DNA from 4 places in the Pseudomonas vanderleydeniana genome. Region 3 is predicted to be linked to each of the others. Evidence: riboswitches for the same ligand, from Rfam matches in the RefSeq annotation. Region 3 holds a riboswitch; each other region holds the start of a gene.
The links. Region 3 has a riboswitch for cobalamin ahead of HU752_RS18730 (ABC transporter substrate-binding protein). Riboswitches for the same ligand answer to the same signal wherever they lie in the genome.
Positions count from the first base shown of each region.

Region 1: another riboswitch for cobalamin. It lies ahead of cobW (cobalamin biosynthesis protein CobW); the one in region 3 lies ahead of HU752_RS18730 (ABC transporter substrate-binding protein).
Region 2: another riboswitch for cobalamin. It lies ahead of HU752_RS17115 (CbtB domain-containing protein); the one in region 3 lies ahead of HU752_RS18730 (ABC transporter substrate-binding protein).
Region 4: another riboswitch for cobalamin. It lies ahead of cobO (cob(I)yrinic acid a,c-diamide adenosyltransferase); the one in region 3 lies ahead of HU752_RS18730 (ABC transporter substrate-binding protein).

Region 1 is NZ_CP077093.1:3,931,415-3,935,036, reverse strand. Features, by position in the region: gene HU752_RS17695 (glycoside hydrolase) at 1-402, shown strand, start outside; gene HU752_RS17690 (glycosyltransferase) at 407-1,696, opposite strand; cobalamin riboswitch at 1,786-1,992, shown strand; gene cobW (cobalamin biosynthesis protein CobW) at 2,094-3,161, shown strand; gene cobN (cobaltochelatase subunit CobN) at 3,166-3,622, shown strand, end outside.
Region 2 is NZ_CP077093.1:3,795,344-3,798,965, reverse strand. Features, by position in the region: gene HU752_RS17125 (cobalamin biosynthesis protein) at 77-499, opposite strand; gene HU752_RS17120 (CbtA family protein) at 496-1,203, opposite strand; gene HU752_RS17115 (CbtB domain-containing protein) at 1,214-1,399, opposite strand; cobalamin riboswitch at 1,497-1,723, opposite strand; gene HU752_RS17110 (response regulator) at 1,854-2,210, opposite strand; gene HU752_RS17105 (response regulator) at 2,468-3,622, shown strand, end outside.
Region 3 is NZ_CP077093.1:4,213,267-4,216,888, reverse strand. Features, by position in the region: gene HU752_RS18740 (DUF3144 domain-containing protein) at 1-254, shown strand, start outside; gene HU752_RS18735 (DUF6124 family protein) at 748-1,152, opposite strand; cobalamin riboswitch at 1,564-1,765, shown strand; gene HU752_RS18730 (ABC transporter substrate-binding protein) at 1,885-2,895, shown strand; gene HU752_RS18725 (FecCD family ABC transporter permease) at 2,892-3,622, shown strand, end outside.
Region 4 is NZ_CP077093.1:5,722,132-5,725,753, reverse strand. Features, by position in the region: gene HU752_RS25680 (LysR family transcriptional regulator) at 1-389, opposite strand, end outside; gene HU752_RS25675 (DMT family transporter) at 485-1,378, opposite strand; cobalamin riboswitch at 1,552-1,771, shown strand; gene cobO (cob(I)yrinic acid a,c-diamide adenosyltransferase) at 1,855-2,466, shown strand; gene HU752_RS25665 (cobyrinic acid a,c-diamide synthase CobB) at 2,463-3,622, shown strand, end outside.

The DNA.
Region 1 (3,622 bases), 280 kb from region 3:
GTCAGCACGCACCACTGGGAATACGGTTCGCTGAAGTTTTCCAGCGAACGGGAGAGCACGGCGTTGCTGCAGTTGCTGTACATGGTGCCGCCGCTGTATCACCTCAACGACCAGGTGCTGGCGCGCGACCTGCCGTTCATCCGGGCCTATGACCGGGTATTCCGGCCGCTGCACGAGCGCCTGTTCACCGAGCGGATGAGTGATTTCCAGGTGTTCTCGGCTGATCGCCAGGTGCAGCGCACCTCGTTCAGTGATGGCACACTGGTGACGGTGAATTTCGCCAGGAAACCTGCGCGTTCGCCGGAGGGCCGGCTGCTACCGGCGCGCTCGGCGCTGATATTGATGCCGGACCGGGCGCCGCAACTGATCGAGGTCGGCAAATTGTTCCTGCCGTCCGCGTGAGGCCTCAGGCCGTACGGTTTTTCGCCTCGATCCACTGGGCCATGTACTGGGTGCTTTTGTGATGGTGGTGACGCAGCATCGCCCCGGTGAAGTTGTCGCGGCGATGCTGTACCAGCTGCTCTCGGCATTGCTCGATCCGGGCCACCAGCGCCGGGCCGTGCAGGCGTCGATCGTAGCGCGCTGCCAGCAAGGCCTGGCCGGCGGCCTGGGCCCGGTGCCAGGCCGATGAGTCCTGGTAGAGCTGTACGGCGGCCCTGGCCAGGGCCTGGGCGCTGCTTTCCACGGCGCCGGGCCAAGGCAAGTCTCCGTGCATGGCTTCGGCGCCGATCGGCGTGGTGATGCTCGGTGTGCCACAGAGCATGGCATCGACGAGCTTGCCCTTGATGCCCGCGCCAAAGCGCAGGGGGGCCAGGCAGATCCGCGCGGCACTCATGACCTGCAAGGCATCTTCGGCCCAGTTCAGCACGTGGAAGCCCTGGGCCGGGTTGTGCAGTGCGGTGGCCTTGGGGGGCGTGTAGGCGCCGTAGATATGCAACTGCGCGCTGGGCAGTTGCTGGCGAATCATGGGCCAGAGGGTGGTTTTCATCCAGAGCACGGCGTCCCAGTTCGGAGCATGGCGGAAGTTGCCGATACTGAGAAAGTGCGCGCGTTGTTCGAAGGACCGAAAGGCGTCGGGAGCATCGAGCATCAGCGGGCACCAGTGCAGCAGGGCTGGTGGCAGGCAAAACTGCTCGGTCAGCAGGCCAATCTCGACATCGGAGATCATCAGGCTCAGGTCCGAGCGGTAGATCGCCGCGATCTCCCGCTGGGCCAGGTCGGTGGCGCTCATCTGCTGGAAGATCTGCGGCAGCTCGGGGGCAAACAGCTCGCTGAAGTCATCCGGGTCCGGATCGGCCTTCAGGCGCTCCTTGAGCTGTTGCTGGCGGGCATCGCGCAGGCTTTGCAGGTCGGAGGTCTCCAGTACGCGCAGGGCATCGGGGCAGTGTTTCTCGACCCGCCAGCCAAACTGTTCCTCCATCATGAAACGATCGAACAGCACTACATCCGGCTGCAACTGCGTGATGAAACTGTCGAAACTGCTGTTGTTGAGTTCGATGGCCTGCTCGTCGATCCCCAGGCTACGCAGGTCGGCCTTGTGTTCGCCAATGCTGGCGGGGCTGGCGAAGGTAATGTGCCAGCCGGCCTCGAGGAAACTTTCGAGGATCTGCATCATGTGCCCGCCAGCGGCCGAGGAACGGGGTTCGGGCCAGACATAACCGATAACCAGGACGGTGGTGGTGTCGTTGGCACTCATGGGCGGTGATTCCTTGAAACGGGCGGGGTGAAAAAGGCGCGCAATTAAACCACAGCCGCCGCCGAGATTGACCTGCCCCCGCGCACTGCGTAGCCTTGCAGGTTCGAGGTTCTTCGGCATCCGGCCGAAGCTAAGACGGGAACGCGGCAAGCCGCGGCTGCCCCCGCAACTGTGAGCGGTTTGAGCGTCTTGCCTGGCCACTGCCCCCCTGGGGTGGGAAGGCGCAAGACCCGGTGATCCGACCCTGGTCGACACCCGCCGCAAGCCAGGAGACCTGCCTCGTGACAGAATTTCACTTGAACCGGGCGGGGTGATCCGGTGGCGAATCTACCCGCGCCTGTTCCGGGCTGCGGTTTCTCGTCCCGCATGCCCGCTATTTTTGCCAAGGGGCATCCCGATGAAAACACTGGCCAAGCTTCCCGTCACCATCGTCACCGGCTTTCTCGGCTCGGGCAAGACCACCTTGCTGCGCCATATGCTGGACAACGCCCAGGGCCGCCGTATCGCGGTGATCGTCAACGAGTTCGGCGAACTCGGTATCGACGGTGAAATCCTCAAGCAGTGCTCCATCGGTTGCACCGAGGAAGAGGCGGTCGGCCGCGTTTTCGAACTGGCCAACGGCTGCCTGTGCTGCACCGTGCAGGAAGAGTTCTTCCCGGTGATGCGTGAGCTGGTGGCACGGCGCGGCGACCTGGACCATATCCTCATCGAAACCTCTGGCCTGGCACTGCCCAAGCCGCTGGTCCAGGCGTTCCAGTGGCCGGAAATCCGCAGCGCGTGCACCGTCGACGCGGTGATCACCGTGGTCGACAGTCCCGCAGTGGCGGCCGGTACCTTCGCCGCGTTCCCTGACCAGGTGGATGCCCAGCGCAAGCTCGACCCGAACCTGGACCATGAGTCGCCGCTGCACGAACTGTTCGCCGACCAGCTGTCGAGCGCTGACCTGGTCATTCTCAACAAGACCGACCTGATAGCGCCCGAGGACCTGGCCAAGGTGCGCCTGGAAGTGGCTGAAGAGCTGCCACCGGCAGTGAAAGTCATCGAGGCCAGCAGCGGTCGCCTGCCACTCGACGTACTGCTCGGCCTGGGTGCCGGCTCCGAAGAACATATCGACAGCCGTCACAGCCACCACGATCACCACCACGACGGCGATGATCACGACGATCATGACCACGATGCCTTCGATTCGATTTCCATCGACCTGCCGCAAGCCGACGAAAGCCTGCTGCTCGATGCCTTGACGCAACTGGTGGTCAAGCATGGCATCCTGCGGGTCAAGGGGTTCGCGGCGATCCCGAACAAGCCGATGCGCCTGCTGGTCCAGGGGGTCGGGACGCGTTTCGACAAGCACTTCGACCGTGCCTGGGGCGCTGACGAACCCCGTATCACCCGGTTGGTGCTGATCGGCCAGGAGCTGGATGCCGCGCTGCTCGAATCGACCCTGCGCGCCGCACTGACGGCCTGACCCCATGCACCTGCTCAGGACCCAGCCCGGCGGCTTCGTGTCGGATGACAACATTGCCGACCTGGGACAAACCCCCGCCGAACTGGTGATCCTGTGCAGCGGTGACTCCAGCCTGGCATTGCTCGCCGAAGCGGCGCAGCAGCTGCCGGACGACTATCCCAGCCTGCGTCTGGCCAACCCGATGCAGGTCCAGAACCATGCCTCGGTCGACCTCTATGTCGAGCAGGTGCTGCAACAGGCCAAGGTCATCCTGCTGTCGCTGCACGGCGGTATTGGCTATTGGCGCTATGGTATCGAACGCCTGGTGCAATTGGCCGAGCGCGGGGTGAAGCTGATCCTGGTGCCGGGCGATGATCGTCCCGATCCTGAGTTGAGCGCCCTGGGCAACGTCCCGGTCGCCGACGCCGAACGGCTCTGGCACTTCCTGCGCCAGGGCGGCCTGGGCAATGCCTTGCAGTTGT
Region 2 (3,622 bases), 420 kb from region 3:
CCCAGGTTTGCTGGCTGGGTCGCGACGCGAATTCTGGGGCCGACATGAATAGCGCTCATGCAGGAGGAGGGGGTTATCAGGGGTTTTGCCCGGTCCAGGCCAGCGCAAAGGTAGCCTGCGGGTGCTTTTGGCGTGAAATCAGCAGACTGGCCGGGGCCTGGCCCAGCTGTTCGGCCAGGGCCAGCGCGGCACTTTCGGCCACGCCGTGGCAGCCGGTGCGGGCAAAAGCCAGGCTCGAACGATGGCTCAGGCGAGGCTCATACGGCTGCAGGGCCGCGGCCTCGAAGAACACCAATGGCAGTTGCAGGTGCCGGGCCAGTTCAATCAGTCCCGGCTCGTGGCGTTTCCCGTCGATGCTGGCCAGGCCTGCGATGCTGGCCAGGTCGATTCGCCGGGCCAGCAGCGATTGTTCCAGCAACTGCAGCAGCACCGGGGCTTCGCAACCTTGTCGGCAACCGAAACCAACCGCCAAGGTCGGTTTCGCGTCGGGAGTTGTCATGCCGGGTACTGATCGTCGTTCTTGCGACGGAACAGCCACGCACTGACCAGGCCCAGGGCCAGCCAGAAGACGGCGTTGGTCAATTGCGAGGCGATCTTGAACTGCGCTTCCAGTGCGGGCGGCGCAAGGCTCGAATGTACTTCCGGCTGTGGTGCGCCAATCACGTGAGGAACCACGATAATGGCCACGCCGAGCAACTTGAGTGCCCAATGCCGACCGAACACAAGCAGGGCGATGGCCACGGCGGTGGACGCTGCGGTGCTGGCCCACCAGATCTGCCGTTGCAGCAGGTCCGCGGCGGCCGTGCCGGGCAGCTCTGGCGGCAGCCCCAGGGTGGGCGCCAGGCAGAAGGTGGCATAGCCGGCCAGGCCCCAGAGCAGTCCCTGGGACGTGCGATTGGGTGCGCGCAGGGTATAGAGGCCGGCGAGCATCAGGGCGAAGCCGACGGCAACTACCAGGTTGCCACCTGTGGTCGACAGCACGCGCTGCCAGCCATCTTCAGGCTCCCAGGCTTCTGCATCGTGTTCATGGCTGTGGCCGGCCAGGGCGGCATCGGTGTGTTCATGGGCTTCGCTGGCAGGCGCCTTCTCGTAGGTTTCCGCCTCGAGAATCAGTGGCGCGACCCAGAAGCTCTGTAGCAGGGTCAGCAGCAGGGCGGCCAGCAGTCCGCTGAAACCGGCGGTTCGGGCAATGCGCTGGATCATGTCGGTTGTCTCAATGGCACGGGAAGGCGGCGCTATGGCGCGTGTCATGGGCCGCATTGTGGACGGCATCGATATGCGAGAAACCGGCGAAGTAAACCAGCAGCACGCCGAGCACACTGGCACCGATGGCGGCAACCAGGCGTTGAGTGCGAGTCGATGTAGTCGTGCCGCTATGGCTGGCGGTAGTAATGGACATGGCGCTTCCCTCTGCGATTTTCAGCGGGCGGCCAAGCGCAAGAAAACCTGTCGGAACGGGTCCGCAGGTTTCAACAGCGCCTGCCCACCGCAGGTTTGTCATTCGATTTTTCCGGGCCGGTCTCCGGGCTCGCGAGGGGTTCGAGCGTGGCTTGAACCTTCCAGCATCACCTTCCCATGCCGAGTGGCACAGTGGATCCGACGCTTCTCTCGCTTACCGTTGCGGGGGCAGCACCGGACTTGCCTGGCGTGATGAATCATCATCCGCCGACGCACCGGTTTCCCGTTTCACCCTGTGAAGGGCACCCAGAACAGGCGGCTAGGAAACCATGCCGTGTGTCCGTGCGTCAACTGAACCGAGCGCGGTCAAGGCGTCATGGATGCGCAGGCATGAATGAGGGGTGGGCTGAACTTAAAGTGAATTCTAGAATAAAAAAATCAATAAAAACAAAAAGTTATATTATGCTTTTGATCTTGTCCCTTAACTGGTCGATGGAGAAGGGCTTGCCGATCACCTGCATGCCGGCGGGCACCTCGATGCTTTCGGCGTAGCCGCTAGCGAACAGAACCGACAGTTCGGGGCGAGCCTGGCGCGCCGTGCTCGCCAGTTCGCGGCCATCCATGTCGGGTAGGCCGACGTCGGTCATCAGCAGGTCGATCGGCATGGCCGGGTCGTTGAGGATTTCCAGGGCCTCGTCACTGCTGCCGGCCTCCAGTACCTTGAATTCCAGTTCCTCCAGCACATCGACAATCAGCATGCGGACAATGGTGTCGTCTTCGACGACGAGGATGGTGGAGCTGGCTGCACACATGGCGGTTTTCCCGAAAAGTGAAAGCGGGAACAGGAGGCTGCCTGTCCCTTGTCTTGTATTGGTAAGCGGCGAATCGGTACAAGTTCTATTTCTTGTACAAAAAAACATTGGCTGTATAAGTGTGGCAGGATAGCCGGTCTGGTTGATGCTGTGCAGTGCGAGGCGAGAAAATGCCTTCTACGCTGTGAGAAAAATGGATCCTTTTTTCAGAATTACGGCAAACTCCTTAATTTTCAAGACTTCCTCCGGGGCCCGAAATGAATTCACCGTCTTCGGTTGATGAGAGCAGTTTTCGCAAACTCTTGAGCCGCAACATCAGCCTGCCATTGGGGGTGGGCGTACTCAGTGCCGTTTTCTTCGTGGCCCTGATCACCTATCTGCTCTCGGTGATCCAGTGGGTGCAGCACACCGACCGGGTGATCAACAACGTCAACGAGGCGATGACGCTGTCGGTCGACCTGGAGACCGGCATGCGCGGGTTCCTGATCACGGGCGACGAGCATTTCCTCGATCCCTATGAGGTCGCCAAGCCGAAGATCATTGCCGAACTGCGTAGCCTGCAGCAGCTGGTGGGGGATAATCCGCAGCAGGTCGATCGCTTCAGGCGTATCGAGGCCCTGCAGGGGGCCTGGACCGAATACGCGCAGTCGATGATCGATCTGCAGCGTAGCAAGGGCGACTATCGCGAGGCGATCAAGGCTGGCCGGGGCAAGCGCCTGACCGACGAGATTCGCAACGAGTACACCAACGCCATCGACACCGAGCAGCAACTGCGCCTGGCTCGCAATGAGGATGTCAGGCATACCACCATCTGGATCATTGGTGTCTACCTGGTCTTCGTACTGGGCCTGAGCGCGCTGCTGGCCTATGTTGGAAGAAAAAATTTACTAGATCTTTCAAATAGTTATGGGAAAACCCTCGAGTCGCAACGCAAGAGTTCGGAGCGGCTCGAGAAGCAGGCCTGGCTGCGTGGCGGACAGAATGAGTTGGGCTCGCAGATGCTGGGGCAACTGGGGTTGGGCCCACTGGGGCGCAACATCCTGCAGTTCTGCTCCCAATACCTGGATTGTGCCGTGGGGGCCCTGTATGTTCGTGAGGAGCATGGTGGTTTCCGGCGTATCGGTACCTACGGCCTATCCCGCGAGCAGGAGCAGCAGCGGGTGGAGATTTTCACCGACGAAGGCATTGTCGGCCAGGTCGCGACCCAGGGGCGGCTGATTCGCCTGGATGCAGTCCCGGAGGATTACTTCAAGGTCAGTTCCGGCCTTGGTGAGGGCTTGCCGCGCCATGTGGTGGTGGTGCCGACCAGCGATGACGGGCGTGTCAACGGCGTGATCGAACTGGGCTTTCTGCGTGAGCTCTGCGAGCGCGATATCGAGCTGCTGGAACTGATCGCCGGCAGCATCGGCACC
Region 3 (3,622 bases):
AGCACATCAACCTGTCCAACGAACAGCTCAAGCAGGTCGAGAACTTCGGCAAGGTCAATGCTTCGATGATGTTCGGCACCACCCGATTCAATGCCTGGGTCAGTGCGCGCGGTTTCAAGTCCGGCGAAGAAATGGCCCAGGCGCGTGAGGCGATGCTGAAGTATTTCTGTGATCAGTATCGGCTGATGCTCGAGGACAACCTTGACGATCACATCAAGAACTTCGACCTGTACATGGGGGCGAAGCAGGACTGATTCAGCGTACCGGTTTCCGATCGTTCCCACGCCCCGCATCAGATCGCTCCCACGCTCCTCATCAGATCGTTCCCACGCTCTGCGTGGGAATGCAGCACGTGACGCTCTGCGTCACCAGGGCGGACGCTGAGCGTCCTCGGAGGCATTCCCACGCGGAGCGTGGGAACGATCGTTGTTCCAGCTAGCGCCCGCGAGTCATTTTCAGAGCCAGCGCCAGTCGCTCCCAGGCCTATGCCGAAACCGGCAACCTCTCGATGGGCGCCACCGCCGAGCACTTGCTGTGGGCTCCCAGCACCGGGCAGCGGACTTCCGATCGCTCCCACGCTCCGCATCAGATCGTTCCCACGCTCTGCGTGGGAATGCAGCACGTGACGCTTAGCGTCACCAGGGCGGACGCTGAGCGTCCTCGGAGACATTCCCACGCGGAGCGTGGGAACGATCATTGTCAGCGCCAGTCGCTACTTCTGTAGACGACTGCTGGTATGTCATTTAGTCAGGTGCAAGCGGGCAACGCTGTCGCTGCCAGCAGCGAGTCCACGATCGCCCGCGACAACTCCAGCGATTGCAGCATCCCTCTGAACAACTCACGGTCAATGCCGTCGAGGTGCGGGCCGATTTCGTCGGCGTTCAATTCGGCGCTTTTGAGCAGGTCCGATACCCGGGCCAAGGCGACCTTGGCGGTGACGCCGGGTTGAATGGCAAAGAGCGCGGGCTTGCCGGCGGAGTCGCTGGTGATGTTGAAGGCAGTTGTGGCGAAGGCATCGAGTGGCTCGGGCGGCGGTGGCTCCGAGTTGATCTGGTCCAGGGCGCTGTACATGGCGTTGCGCAGGAAGTCGCTCTTTTCAGTGGGACTCGAAGTGCGGCAGGGCGGTGGGTCTGGGGTGATTTTCTTGGTCATCGCTCAATCCTTGTTTCAGAGCAACTGAGAATGCCCGCCATCTTTCGTGTCCAAGCGAAAGGGTGGCGAACCGTACGCAGGTTGGACAACCGGGGAAACAAGAACCCGGCACACCCATCACAGGTGTCCCGCGCACAGCTCGCCATAAAGCGAGCACAAGAATACCGCGAACGCGGCGATGTGCGCTTGTTTCCAAATTCGGGTGTCCAAGCCCGGTTGCTGAATTGGCAGCAACACGGAAAGATTAGGCGTCGAGGAGCGCTGAATCAACGGGAAATATGTAGGAAAAATCCTTTAGATGGCTGCAATTATTCTCGAACGAGTCGAGAAATTGGCGTTTCAGAAAGCGCCGAGATGGGTTTTCAGAAAATGAGAGCTGTTCTTGATGCGTTCCCAATTGCGAGCCGATGCTCTACCATGCCGACCGCCGGTTTCCACTCGGAAATAATAGGGAATCCCGGGCCGCCGATCATGGCGGACCAAACGGAACTGCCCCCGCAACTGTAGGTGCCGAGCCCACTCCAACGATGCCACTGGATCCCTGCGATTCGGGAAGGCCGGAGGCGGGCCAGGACGCACCAGTCAGGAGACCTGCCGGCCTACATTCACCAACCGGCGGGGTGTCCGGGATGGCCATCTCCCCTGTAAAGGGCTACGCCTGGCATCACGCCAGGGTGGCGATGCCTGTCCATGCGTCCACTTCGTGTACTGCCCGACAGGAGATCGCCCACCATGCTGCCTCGCTTCGCCACCTTGCTCGCCGGCCTCAGCCTCACCGGCCTGGCCCAGGCCGCTGCCACCCAGTACCCGCTGACCGTGGAAAACTGTGGCCTGCCGCAGACCTTCGCCCAGGCGCCCGAGCGTGCGGTCACCATCGGCCAGGCCGGCACCGAAATGCTTTATGCGCTGGGCCTGGGTGACAAGCTGGTCGGCACCTCGCTGTGGTTCAACAACGTGTTGCCCGAGTTCCAGGCGCAGAACGACAAGGTCGAGCGCCTGGCCGACAACGACCCGAGCTTCGAGGCCGTGGTGGGCAAGCGGCCGCAACTGGTGGCGGTACAGTTCGAATGGATGGTCGGGCCGCAGGGCTCGGTCGGTACCCGTGAGCAATTCAGCGAACTGAAGATCCCGACCTATCTGCTGCCTTCGGACTGCGAAGGCAAGGACAACCTGGTCGGCGCCGATGGCACCCGGTTGCAGCCGTTCAAGGTCGACAGCATCTACAAGAGCATCAGCCAGTTGGCGACGATTTTCGACGTGCAGGATCGTGGTGTCGCGCTCAATGCCGACCTGCAGGCCCGCCTGGACAAGGCGAAGAGGCAGCTGGCCGGCAAGGATCTGTCCGGCACCAGTGCGCTGTTCTGGTTCTCCAGTGCCGACCTGGCGACCGATCCCTACGTGGCTGGTCGCCAGGGCGTGGCCGATTTCATGCTGCAGACCCTGGGTGTGCGCAACGTCGTCGAGTCCCATGAGGAGTGGCCGACCGTGGGGTGGGAAACCCTGGCCAAGGCCAATCCGACCTGGCTGATCATCGCCCGGATGGACCGTCGTCGCTTCCCGGCGGACGACTACCGCAAGAAACTCGAATTCCTGCGCAATGATCCGGTGGCCAGGAACATGGATGCGGTGAAGAACAACCGCATTGTGATCCTCGATGCGGATGCCATGCAGGCCGGCATCCGCCTGTTCCGCGGGCTGGAAACCCTGTCCACGGCCATCGCCACGGGTAAGGCGCCAGAGTGAAGAGCCGCCTGCTGCCCTACAGCCTCTTGGCGCTGGTCGCCTTGTTCGCGGCCTTGCTGGCGGGGATTGCCATCGGTGAGACCAGCCTGTCGCCACGCCTGATCTACCAGGTACTGGCCAACCAGCTGTGGCAGGCCGGTTATCCGGTCGAGCCGATCGATGCGGGCATCATCTGGAACTACCGCCTGACCCGCACCCTGGTCGCAGCGGCCTGCGGCGCGGGGCTGGCGACCTGTGGCGTGGTTCTCCAGGCGCTGTTGCGCAACCCCCTGGCCGAACCGTACCTGCTCGGCCTTTCGGCGGGCGCCTCCAGCGGAGCGGTGGCGGTGGGGCTGCTGGGCCTGGGTGGCGCAGCGTTATCGCTGTCCGGCGGCGCCTTCATCGGGGCCTTGTGCGCCTTTGTCCTGGTTCTGCTGCTATCGCGCGCGGCCGGGGCGAGCAGCAACAATGCCCAGGTGATCCTGGCCGGTATCGCCGGATCGCAACTGTTCAATGCGCTGACGGCCTTCCTGGTAACCAAGTCGGCCACCGCCGAGCAGGCCCGCGGCATCCTGTTCTGGCTGCTGGGCAATCTCAGCGGCGTGCGTTGGCCATCGGTGTGGCTGGCCGTCCCGGTGGCGTTGGCCGGGCTGCTGGTCTGCCTGTGGCATCGGCGCGCGCTGGATGCCTTTACCTTTGGTGCCGACTCGGCGGCCTCGCTGGGCATCCCGGTGCGGCGCACCCAGTT
Region 4 (3,622 bases), 1.5 Mb from region 3:
TCGCTGCCGTCGCTCAGAAATGAGTACTGGGCATTGAATGAGTCGATGCTGTCGAGCATTTTCTCGATGAGCTGCTGATCATGCAGTTCGGGCAGGCCGATCCTGACGCGCAGCGGTATGTGCTCGTTGGCCACCGAGCTGATCAGCTCGTCATTGAGTTCGAGTATCTTCAAGGCGTACTCATGGACCTTCAGTCCGGCTGGTGTCAGGCGTATCTCTTTTCCTCGTTCCACTAATTGCCGGTCGGTGAGTCGCTCCAGTTTCTTTATCTGCAGGCTAATGGCCGATTGTGTGCGAAAAAGCTTCTTGGCGGCCTGGGTAAAGCCTCGGGTATCGCTGACGCATACCAGCGCCCTGAGCAGATCCATATCGATATTGATGAATTTCATCACGAGAGGTTTTCAGTGGATGAGAGGTTATCCTTCGCCACTCTTTTCCGATTGTCAGTGCTCGTTTGCCGGCATTCGTGTCGGGATATTCCTTTTCAGGCGCGCGTAGATCCCTGCTGTTTCGTTTGGCCGGAAGACAGGGAGCTGGCGGTGATGGCCAGCAATATGATTGTCATGCCTGATAGCTGGGTGGTCGTGAGCACTTCGTCGAGTAAGGACCAGGACAGCGCTGTAGCAACCACCGGCTGCAAGAGCAGTATCAACGAGCTGAACGAGGCCGCGAGTCTTTTCAGGGCCAGGGTCACTAGCAACTGTCCGAACACCTGACCACACAGTGCCAGGGCCAGCAGCAGCGCCCAAGTCGAGAGCTCATGGGGGAGCGGAGCGCCTGACATGATGAACAGCGGAAATAGCAGCAGGCTGCAGCCGGTCGTGATCAGCAGCATGATCGAGGTCGGCGTGCACTCGTATTGCCTGACTTTCTTGATGCTCACTATATAGGCTGCGTAAAAGAATGCGGCCAGCAGAGCAAGGGCTTCTCCCGCATGATCACGGCTTATGGGTTTTTCTTTGATGCACAGCACGTACAGGCCGGTGATGGCTAGCAACAGGCACAGCAATTCGATTTTCCTGGGTTTGTCGATAATACCGACCGTACCCATCAGTACGACAAAAAACGGTGCGCAATTGGTCAGCAGGCTAGCGATAGCGACATCGGTATATCTGATCGCCAGATGCATCACCGCCAGGTCGGCGCTAAAGAGCACTATTGCCAGCAGGGTCAGACTGTAGAAACGCCCGGTTCTGGGGAGGCGCGACAGTTGTGTGGGTGCCAGTGCACAGAACAGCAACATGAATGGGACTGCCAGCAGGACCCGATAGAACGCCGAAACCTCGGCTTCAAAGGGCAATGTCTTGACGATGACCGGTGCGACACCCAGCAGCGCGGCACCGCCCAGCAGTGACAGGATCGGAACGACTTCAGGCATGGCTGAGTCCTCATGCTGGCGCTCTTGTTTCTTTACTGTCGGGATACGTTATTCCCACGCGGACCATCGCGAGAAATGAGTTTTCCTCGCAGGCCCCATTTCGCCGGTTAATACCCCTGGCCATCGGGTACAGACGGTCGGCTTCAATTGACGCTCCACCCCCAACCCTCTAACCTTCGCGGTTTGTTTCAGGTGCTCTGTGACCTGGCGTCGACAGAGTGAAACAGGGAAGCCGGTGAGCCCTCAGGCAGGTGCGATCCCGGCACTGCCCCCGCAACGGTAAATGAGTCAAGGCTGCGCTTTTCGCCACTGTGCCGATGGCATGGGAAGGTGCGCGGTCCCGCGTTCGCGCCGCTCATGAGTCCGGAGACCGGCCTGATCCATTCCACAGCATCACGGTGGGCGATGCTGGACGGCCTTGGCCGTGCCTCCGTCTGCCCGCCGTTTGCCTTATCCAGCCCCAACGGAGAGCTGCCATGAACGAGTCCCCCGAACGCGACGAACGCCACCTGGCCCGCATGCAGCGCAAGAAGGCGGTGATCGACGAGCGTATCGCCAATGCCCCGAACGAATGCGGCCTGTTGCTGGTGCTGACCGGCAACGGCAAGGGCAAGAGCAGCTCGGCCTTCGGCATGCTCGCCCGGGCCATGGGCCACGGTATGCAGTGCGGCGTGGTGCAGTTCATCAAGGGCCGCAACAGTACCGGCGAGGAGCTGTTTTTCCGCCGCTTCCCCGAGCAGGTGCGTTTCCATGTGATGGGCGAGGGCTTTACCTGGGAGACCCAGGACCGCCAGCGTGACATCGCCGCCGCCGAAGCCGCCTGGGCGGTGTCCCGGGAAATGCTCGCCAATCCGGAGATCGGGCTGGTAGTGCTCGACGAGCTGAACATCGCCCTCAAGCACGGCTATCTGGATCTGGACCAGGTGCTGAGTGACCTGCAGGCCCGTCCGCCGATGCAGCATGTGCTGGTGACCGGTCGTGGCGCCAAGCCGGAGCTGATCGACCTGGCCGATACCGTCACCGAGATGGGCTTGCTCAAGCATGCGTTCCAGGCCGGGATCAAGGCACAGAAAGGCATCGAGCTATGAGTCAGGCGCGTCATTGCCCGGCGGTGCTGATTGCCGCGCCGGCTTCCGGCCAGGGCAAGACCACGGTGACGGCAGCCCTGGCGCGCCTGCACCGTAACCAGGGGCGCACGGTCCGGGTGTTCAAGTGTGGCCCGGACTTCCTCGACCCGATGATTCACGAACGCGCCAGTGGCGCGCCGGTGTACCAGCTCGACCTGTGGATGGTCGGTGCCGAGGAAAGCCGCCGGCTGCTCTGGGAAGCGGCGGGCGAGGCCGACCTGATCCTGATCGAAGGCGTCATGGGGCTGTTCGACGGGACGCCGTCGAGTGCCGACCTGGCGCGGCATTTCGGCGTGCCGGTATTGGCGGTGATCGACGGTACGGCCATGGCCCAGACCTTCGGTGCCCTGGCCCTGGGACTGGCGCGCTACCAGCCGGACCTGCCGTTTGCCGGGGTGCTGGCGAACCGGGTCGGTACCGTGCGCCATGCGCAATTGCTCGAAGGCAGCCTGACCGAAGGCCTGCGCTGGTACGGCGCGCTCTCCCGCGAAACCGGGATCGAGCTGCCGAGCCGCCACCTTGGGCTGGTCCAGGCCAGCGAGCTGAATGACCTCGATCGGCGCCTCGATGTCGCTGCCGAGGCCCTGGGGGCCAGTTGCGAAGTCGCGCTGCCGCCGCCAGTCGAATTTGCGGCACCGCCCTCTGCCAGCGTCGAACCGCTGTTGGCCGGCGTGCGTATCGCCGTCGCCCACGATGAGGCCTTTGCCTTCATCTACGGTGCCAACCTGGATCTGCTGCGGGCGCTGGGCGCCGAGCTGCATTTCTTCTCGCCGATCCACGACAGCGCGTTACCCGAGGTCGACAGCCTGTACCTGCCGGGTGGCTACCCGGAGCTGCACCACCTGGCGCTGGCGCAGAACCAGCCGATGCTGGCGGCGATCCGAGCGCACCACGCCGCGGGCAAGCCGCTGCTCGCCGAATGTGGCGGCATGCTCTACCTGCTCGAAGCGTTGACCGATGTCGACGGCCAGCGCGCCGAACTGCTCGGGCTGCTGGCGGGCGAGGCGGTGATGCAGAAGCGCCTGGCCGCGCTGGCCCTGCAGGCCGTGGAGTTGCCGGAAGGATCGCTGCGCGGCCATACGTATCACCATTCGTTGACCAGCACCGATCTGACGCC